DNA from 2 places in the Streptomyces sp. NPDC047081 genome. Region 1 is predicted to be linked to the other one. Evidence: riboswitches for the same ligand, from Rfam matches in the RefSeq annotation. Region 1 holds a riboswitch; the other holds the start of a gene.
What was found. Region 1 has a riboswitch for ZMP and ZTP ahead of ABZ848_RS21600 (bifunctional 5,10-methylenetetrahydrofolate dehydrogenase/5,10-methenyltetrahydrofolate cyclohydrolase). Riboswitches for the same ligand answer to the same signal wherever they lie in the genome.
Positions count from the first base shown of each region.

Region 2: linked by a shared signal. The riboswitch ahead of ABZ848_RS34515 (glycine hydroxymethyltransferase) and the one ahead of ABZ848_RS21600 (bifunctional 5,10-methylenetetrahydrofolate dehydrogenase/5,10-methenyltetrahydrofolate cyclohydrolase) in region 1 are both predicted to bind ZMP and ZTP.

Region 1 covers NZ_JBEYUY010000010.1:307,521-311,921, reverse strand. The annotation lists gene ctaD (cytochrome c oxidase subunit I) at 1-128, opposite strand, end outside; gene ABZ848_RS21610 (sigma-70 family RNA polymerase sigma factor) at 234-782, shown strand; gene ABZ848_RS21605 (CU044_5270 family protein) at 775-1,776, shown strand; gene ABZ848_RS21600 (bifunctional 5,10-methylenetetrahydrofolate dehydrogenase/5,10-methenyltetrahydrofolate cyclohydrolase) at 1,777-2,625, opposite strand; ZMP/ZTP riboswitch at 2,649-2,732, opposite strand; gene ABZ848_RS21595 (hypothetical protein) at 2,737-3,591, opposite strand; gene ABZ848_RS21590 (MarR family transcriptional regulator) at 3,653-4,156, shown strand; gene ABZ848_RS21585 (nuclear transport factor 2 family protein) at 4,202-4,401, opposite strand, start outside.
Region 2 covers NZ_JBEYUY010000023.1:64,930-69,330, forward strand. The annotation lists gene ABZ848_RS34505 (glutathionylspermidine synthase family protein) at 1-426, shown strand, start outside; gene rocD (ornithine--oxo-acid transaminase) at 434-1,639, opposite strand; ZMP/ZTP riboswitch at 1,742-1,831, shown strand; gene ABZ848_RS34515 (glycine hydroxymethyltransferase) at 1,875-3,326, shown strand; gene ABZ848_RS34520 (hypothetical protein) at 3,378-4,043, opposite strand; gene ABZ848_RS34525 (hypothetical protein) at 4,352-4,401, opposite strand, start outside.

The sequences.
Region 1 (4,401 bases):
CGGGCCAGTTCGGCGCGCATGAACAGGGCCATCACGCCACCGACACAGAAGAACGAGAACGCCGTGACCAGATAGAGCGTTCCGATCGTTTTGTGATCCGTGGTCGTGAGCCACTTGAGGTTCCTCATGCCCCGCCTGTGTCCGGACCGGTCGAAGCGGTCACACTCGACCGGTGCGACGAGCGTCACGGAGGAGGGTGTGACGATCCGGAAGGTGCCGGACATGAACGGGACATGAGCAACGACGAGATCTTCGCCGCTGCCTATCGCGAGCACTACTGGGCGGTCAGCCGCTATGTCGCGCGGCGACTGGACGGGCGGACCAGCGAGGTGGAGGAAGTGGTGGCGGAGGTGTTCACGGTCGCCTGGCGCCGCCGGGCCGACCTGCCGGGAGCCCCGCTGCCCTGGCTGTACGGCGTGGCACGCAACTGCCTGGCCAACGCGGTGCGCGGGTACGGGCGGCGGCGCCGGCTGATGGACCGGCTGGGCAACGACGACACCGCGCACGGCCGGCAGGTCGTGATGGGCCCCGAGACCGAAGCGCCCGGCGCCTGGGTGCACGAGGCGCTGGCCCGGCTCTCCGAGGCCGACCGGGAGGTGCTGCGCCTGACGGCCTGGGAGGAACTCGGCGTCGACGAGGTCGCCGTCGCGCTCGGCTGCGGCAAGCGGGCCGCGGCGATGCGGCTGCACCGGGCCCGGCGCCGGCTGAGAGCCGAGATCGACCGCATGCGCCCCACCCTCACGACCGGTACGACAGCCACGAAGGAGCACCACCATGGCTGACGAACTCGAACTCCTGCGCCGCGCGAACCCGATGCCGGTCGACGGCCCCCACTACGGCGACGGACCCCTGGACCACAACGGCGAACGGCACCTCGCAGAGCTGTTGCGGCAGCGGCCCGCCGGCCGCCGCACATGGCTGCGCCGCACGGCGGGGGTCCACCGTGCCCGGTTCGCCTGGGGCCTCGTCGCCGCGGCCGTCGTCACCGCCATCACGCTGACCCTCGTCGTCAGCGGTCCCGGCACGCCGCCCGCGGTGGCCGCACCCCGCCCGCTGGTCGTGCAGGCCGACTCCACCCCCGTACCCCTGAAGGTTCTGGCGGAGCGGGCGGCGGCTGCCGCTGGCGACGGGGAGCCGGAGTTGCGCAAGGGCACGCATGTGCAGTCCTGGAGCATGGGGATGAGTGACGACAAGCCGCCGGTCACCCTCCCGGAGGAGCGGGTCGTGCGCTGGAAGGCGGACGGCAGTCACACCGAGCTCGTGGTGGCCACTGATCCGCGGCACCCGGGTCGGCCGGTGCTGCGCGACGACGGTGGCGATCCCCACCTGGTCGAGGACGGGCACGTCATCAGCCGGCAGAGCTATCCGCCGAGCTGGAGCGACGCCCCGCCGGAGTCCCCGCCGCCGCACGACGTGGACCGGCTGCGCGGCTACCTCCAGGAGGCCGCGTCCCTCCACACCACGCCGGACACCGGTGAACTCCTCGACGCCGTCGACGTGTTGCTCGACCACTGGACCCTCGGCGCCCGAGAGTCCGCGACGCTCGCCCGGCTGCTGGCCGGCACCGAGGGGCTGCGGCCGGTGGGGCAGGTGACCGACCGGCTCGGCAGGCGCGGGCAGGCGTATGTGTACGAGGGGTCCGGTACCCGCCGGATGCTGATCATGGACCCGGCGACGGGCGCCGTACTCGGCCTGGAGACCACGTTCACGCAGGCCGAGCCCGAGTACGGCGTGCGAGCGGGGGATGTCATGGACTACAGCGCCTGGATGCGCTGATCACACCCCGAGCTGCCGGGCGGCGGCGTCCACGGTCTGCTCCAGCAGCGTGGCGATCGTCATCGGACCGACGCCGCCCGGCACCGGTGTGATCAGGCTTGCCCGCTCCACGGCCGAGTCGAAGTCGACGTCGCCGACGTTGCCCGGGTTGTAGCCGGCGTCGATCACGACCGCGCCCGGCTTGATGTCCTCGCCGCGGATCAGGCGGGGCCGGCCGACCGCGGCGACCACGATGTCCGCCTCCCGTACCACCGACGACAGATCCCGGGTGCGGGAGTGGCAGTAGGTCACCGTGGCGTCGCGGGCGAGCAGCAGCATCCCGGCCGGCTTGCCGAGGATGGCGCTGCGGCCGACGACCACCGCACGCTTTCCGGCCGGGTCGACGTCGTACTCGTCGAGCAGCCGCATGATGCCGCCGGGCGTGCACGACACGAACCCCGGCAGGCCGAAGCTCATCGTCGCGAACGAGGCGAAGGTGACGCCGTCGACGTCCTTCTCGGGCGCGATCGCCTCGAACGCGGCTCGCTCGTCGATGTGCTCGCCCATCGGGTGCTGGAGCAGGATGCCGTGCACGGCGGGGTCGTCCGACAACTCGCGCAGAGCGGCGGTGAGTTGGGCGGTGGTCGTGGCCGCGGGCAGTGCCACGTGGCGGGACTCGATGCCGGCCTTGCGGCAGCGGTTCTGCTTCATCCGGACGTAGGTGACGGAGGCGGGGTCCTCGCCGACCAGCACGGTCGCGAGACAGGGCGCCGTGCCGGTGCGCTCGGTGAGGTCGGCCGCCTTCTTGGCGGTGGCCTCGACGATGCGCCGGGCGAGCGCGGAGCCGTCCATGAGACGTGCCTGGGACATGATCCACTCCTGGGCTGTGGTGACCGGATCGCCCAGGCGCACGGCATCGACTCTGCGGGACCGCTCCCCGGTGGTACTCCACCTCAGCGCCAGTCACGGCCCGCCACGAGCCTAACCGACGCTCTCGTCCTCCTTCGGCGAGCCCATCGGATCGATCCCGGCGAGGAAGGCGGTCGCCTGTGCGTTGAGGCGGTCGGCGCCGATCGCGCCGGCCCAGCGGGCGACCTCGGTCGCGAGGGCCCTGGCCCCGGGCTCGTCGCCCGTGTCGCGTGCCAGCATCGCCAGCAGCAGTTGCTGGGAGAGCGTGCCGGGCAGGTTGCCCGCGCCGGCGCCCAGCTCGGTGGCCCGGCGCCAGCGTTCCAGGGCTCGGTCCTGGTCGCCGGTGGCGTGGGCGTGACCGCCGAGGTGACGCAGGGCCTCCCGGGCCAGCAGGGGATCGGCGCCCGACTCGCCGGCCTCCAGCGCGGCCGTGTAGTGGGCGGCCGCGGCGTCGCCCTCGCCGAAGTGGTTGTCGGTGATCAGACCCAGGTACATCGAGGCCCAGCCGCCGCGCACCACGTCCGGGGATCGGTCCCGCAGCGCGTACACCTCGCGTCGAACCGCGGCCAGGGCCTCGGGATCCTTGCCGTCGGGGCCGAAGCACACGGTGCCGTCGATGCGGAGCAGCCCGAAGTAGGTGTGTCGCAGCCGTGCGAAGCCGAGGTCCCAGTCGTCCTCGGGCAGCAGCTGGGCCGCGGCCCCGACACGGGCCGGAGTGAGGTCCGTACCCGCGAACCAGTCGCTCTCCAGGGCGACTTCGGCCGCTGCCAGCGCGAGCCGGGCGCGGTCGGCGGACTCGGTGACGGCGGTCGAGTCCAGCAGTGCGAGGGCGCGGGGCCAGCGGGCCGCGAGGGACAACTCCCGTGCGGAGGCGATCAGTTCGTCGAGATCCACGGATGTGCGCGAAGCACTCGTCGTGTTCGTCATGACGGGAGAAGGTAGTTATGCGGAAAACCATCCACAAGAAAACCACTGCGGGAGACAGACGATGGAGGACTCGGCCGACCGGCACGTCGAGGAGTGGCAGAAGGAACTGGCCTGGATGGACCCGGTCAAGGAGGCGATCTTCGTCCGGCTGGCGTTGCTGGCCCGGCACGCGACACAGGCCCGGCGCGAGGCCCTGGACTCCGACGGACTGCGGCGCTGGCAGTACAAGGTGCTGCTCACGCTGCGGCGGCTCGGCCCGCCGTACACCGCGAGTCCCTCGCTGCTCGCCGAGCGGCTGGGGCTGACCCGGGGCGCGCTGTCGGCGCGGCTCGGGCCGCTGGAGGAGGCGGGGCTGATCAGTCGTACGCACGAGACCGCCGACCGGCGGCGGGTGCGGGTCCGGCTCACCGAAGCCGGAAGTGCCGCCTTCGAGCAGCATGCGGCGACGGAGGAAGCCGGCGAGGTCGCGCTGCTCTCAGCACTGACCGCAGCAGAGCAGCGGACGCTAGCCGACCTGCTGCGGAAGCTGGTCGTGGCGGCCGAGGCCGACCGAGCCGGGCGGTGAAGGTCCAGGTCAGCCGGGTGGTGACCTGGACCCTCGGGGCTCTCCCTACTGCTCGTCCCATGCCTGGATCAGGATTTCCTCGGCGATCTTCCCGTCGCGCAGCGTGATCATCGACTCGGCCAGGACCCGGGTCCCGTCCGCGTACTGGCACGACTGGCTGTAGGCGGCGTGGTCGCCCTGGATGATGCACTGGTCGACCTTGTGCGTCATGTCTCGGCTGTATATGTCCTCGAACAGCGCGCCGA
Region 2 (4,401 bases), on a different contig from region 1:
CTCGACACCCTCGACAACGGCGGCGGCACCGGCACCACCCTGTGGATCGAACCGGCCTGGAAGATGCTCCTGAGCAACAAGGCCCTCCTGGCCGTCCTCTGGGACCTCTACCCCGGCCACCCGAACCTCCTCCCGTCCTACCTCGACGGCCCCCGCGAACTCGCCACGACGACCGGTTACGTCGCCAAGCCCCTGCTCGGCCGCGAAGGCGCCGGAGTGACCGTCCACGAACCCGGCACCGAGCCTGTCCTAGGCGAAGAGCCGTGCTGCTACCAGGAGTTGGCCCCCCTGCCCGACTTCGACGGCAACCGCGTCGTCCTCGGCGCCTGGGTCGTCGAGAACGAGTCGGCGGGCCTCGGCATCCGTGAGTCGTCGGGCCTGATCACGGACGAGTACGCACGCTTCCTGCCCCATGTGATCCGGTGACCGCGGCCTACACCCCGAGCACCGCCCGCAGCTGACCGAGCCCCCAGTCCAGGTCCTCCTTTCCGATCACCAGCGGCGGCGCGATCCGCACCGTCGCTCCATGCGTGTCCTTGACCAGTACTCCGCGATCCATCAGCTTCTCGGACACCTCCCGCCCCGTCCCGTGACCCGGGGCGATGTCGACGCCCGCCCACAACCCCCGTCCCCGTACCGCCGTCACCCGTCCCGTGCCCGCCAACGCCCCCAGCTCGCGGTGCAGATGCCCGCCCAACTCCGCCGACCGGGCCTGGAACTCGCCCGTGCGCAGCATCGCGATCACCTCCAGCGCGACCGCGCACGCCAGCGGATTGCCGCCGAACGTCGACCCGTGCTCCCCGGGCCGGAACACCCCGAGCACCTCGGCGCTCGACACCACCGCCGACACCGGCACGATCCCTCCGCCCAGCGCCTTCCCGAGCACATACACATCCGGCACCACACCCTCGTGCTCGCACGCGAAGGTCTTTCCCGTCCGCCCCAGCCCCGACTGGATCTCGTCGGCGACGAACAGCACGTTCCGCTCCCGCGTCAGCTCCCGCACCCCCGGCAGATAACCGGCCGGCGGCACCAGCACCCCCGCCTCGCCCTGGATGGGCTCCAGCAGCACCGCGACCGTGTTCTCCGTGACCGCCGACCGCAACGCCGTCAGGTCCCCGTAGGGCACGATCTCGAAACCCGGCGTGTACGGCCCGAAGTCCGCCCGCGCCTCCGGGTCGGTGGAGAAGCTGATCAGCGTTGTCGTACGGCCGTGGAAGTTGTTGCCCGCGACCACGATCTTCGCCATCTCCGAGGGCACGCCCTTGACCTTGTACCCCCACTTCCGGGCCGTCTTCACCGCGGTCTCCACCGCCTCGGCGCCCGTGTTCACCGGCAGCACCATCTCCATGCCGCACAGCTCGGCGAGCTGCTCGCAGAACGCCGCGTACCGGTCGTGGTGGAACGCCCGCGACGTCAGCGTCACCCGCTCCAGCTGCGCCTTCGCCGCCTCCACCAGCCGCCGGTTGCGATGGCCGAAATTGAGCGCCGAGTAACCGGCCAGCAGATCCAGGAACCGCCTCCCCTCCACATCCGTCATCCAGGCCCCGTCGGCGGAGGCGACGACCACGGGCAGCGGGTGGTAGTTGTGCGCGCTGTGCGCTTCGGCGGCGGCGATGAGTGTCTCCGTAGTGGTCACGGGATCTCCAGAAGGTGCCGAGTGCTGAGGGTGCCCCCTTTCCTATCGTCGCTCGCATGGTGGACGCGGGACCTCGGCTCTTCGACGCGCCCGGTAGGCTGACCGGCGGGCCGTGACTGGCGCGCTGGGATGGGACCGACCATCGGGGAGCGGCCTGTGTGTGAGCGAGTGCCGTGCGCCTGGGCCAACCGTGAACCGTGAACGCTTCAAGCCACGCCGTCCGGAGGCCGACGACATGTCAGAGCAGCAGCCCCTCTCCACCGAGTCCACCGCCTTCCGAGCCGCCCTCGACGTGATCCGCGCCGTCGAACCCCGGGTCGCCGACGCCATCGGCCAGGAAGTCCACGACCAGCGCGAGATGCTCAAGCTGATCGCCTCCGAGAACTACGCCTCCCCGGCCACCCTCCTCGCGATGGGCAACTGGTTCAGCGACAAGTACGCCGAGGGCACCATCGGCCGCCGCTTCTACGCCGGCTGCCGCAACGTCGACACCGTCGAGTCCCTCGCCGCCGAGCACGCCAAGGAACTCTTCGGCGCCCGCCACGCCTATGTCCAGCCGCACTCCGGCATCGACGCCAACCTCGTCGCCTTCTGGTCGGTCCTCGCCGACCGCGTCGAGGCCCCCTTCCTGGAGAAGACCGGCGCCCGCCAGGTGAACGACCTCACCGACGCCGACTGGGCCGAGCTCCGCCAGGCCTTCGGCAACCAGCGCATGCTCGGCATGTCCCTGGACGCGGGCGGCCACCTCACCCACGGCTTCCGCCCGAACATCTCCGGCAAGATGTTCGACCAGCGCTCCTACGGCACCGACCCGGCCACCGGCCTCATCGACTACGAGGCCCTGCGCGCCTCCGCCCGTGAGTTCAAGCCGCTGATCATCGTCGCCGGCTACTCCGCCTACCCCCGCCTGGTGAACTTCCGCATCATGCGAGAGATCGCCGACGAGGTCGGCGCGACCCTGATGGTCGATATGGCGCACTTCGCCGGCCTGGTCGCGGGCAAGGTGCTGACCGGCGACTTCGACCCGGTCCCGCACGCCCAGATCGTCACCACCACCACCCACAAGTCGCTGCGCGGCCCGCGCGGCGGCATGGTCCTGTGCGACGACTCCCTCAAGGACCAGGTCGACCGCGGCTGCCCGATGGTCCTCGGCGGCCCGCTCCCGCACGTCATGGCCGCCAAGGCCGTCGCCCTCGCCGAGGCCCGCCGACCCTCCTTCCAGGACTACGCCCAGCGCATCGTCGACAACTCCCGGGCCCTGGCGGAAGGCCTGATGCGCCGTGGCGCGACCCTGGTCACCGGCGGCACGGACAACCACCTCAACCTGATCGACGTCGCCACCTCCTACGGCCTCACCGGCCGCCAGGCCGAGGCCGCCCTCCTGGAGTCCGGCATCGTCACCAACCGCAACGCCATCCCCGCCGACCCGAACGGCGCCTGGTACACCTCCGGCATCCGCATCGGCACCCCCGCGCTGACCACGCGCGGCCTCGGCACCGCCGAGATGGACGAGGTCGCCGGCCTCATCGACCGCGTCCTGACCACCGCCGAGCCGGGCACCACCAAGTCGGGCGCCCCCTCCAAGGCCCAGCACATCCTCGACCCGAAGATCGCCGACGAGATCTCCCGCCGCGCCACCGACCTCGTGGCCGGCTTCCCGCTCTACCCGGAGATCGACCTGGGCTGAGCACGCCCCTGGCCGGCCTGCGCTCCCTCTTGAGTTGTCAAGGATCGGCTCTCAGAGATCGATGAGTTCCTGTCGTGGCTCCTCCCGCGGCGGTCCGCCACCCGGCCGGGCCGCCGCGCGGCGTATCAGCAGGCTCCCGCCGACCCCGACCACAACCCCGACAGCCAGCCCCGGCGCCGCCCACCAGACGCTGCCGCGGCCCTCGTCACCCCGTTCCCCGGCAGCCCGCCCCGTGGCGCCTCCCTCCCCGAAGTCTCCAGCCGTAGATACCCCCTCACCCAGTCCGACCAGCACCTTCTCCCGCTCCAGCTGTGCGAACACCGAGCGCGGCGCCCGATGCCAGCGGATGTCGTCGTCGGCCACATCCGGCGCGGGATCGCTGCGTATCCAAGGCGTACCGTCCGTCGCCACGAACAGCTGATCCTGCCGCTCGACAGCCACATCACCGCCCGGCGCCCGGTTCGTCTGCGGCCAGCCCCCGACCCCCGTCAGCCCCCACATCACCGTGAAGGCCACCGGCGGATAACGCCCCTCGCTCCACGCCTCCGGCACCCGCTCCGTCCCGGTGTAGCTCGGTCGCAGCAGCTGCCGCAGCCGGGCGAAGGCCGGCTCACCGGACTGCAGCACCATCGTCCGCCCGGTGCCGCCGGCGACGATCATGGCCAGGTCGGGGACATCCCGGGCCTGGGTCGGTGAAGCCTGCGGATGCTCGGTCATCGCCAGTGCCGCAGATCCCCGCCCCGCAGGCAGCGCGTCGTCCGTAACGGGGCTCGCATAGACCGCTCTGTCCACCGCGACGCCCGCAGCGATCACCCCGTCCGCCGAGTCGCCCACGGCCCCTGCGTCCGCCGAGCCACCCACCGCCCCCGCGTACGCCACCAGCACCCCACACACCACGCACCCCCCGAGCGCCACCACCGCCGGCACCAGTGCTGCAAGCCGCGCCTGCGTCCTCCCCCTGCCCGCCCCCTCTCCGTCCCGTTCCCTCCGGCCCCTCATCCGTCCCCCTCCCCAGCGACCACTCCTCATACGTCCCGCAACTCCTGCCTCGGCCCGTCCTCCCGCGCCCGCCTCC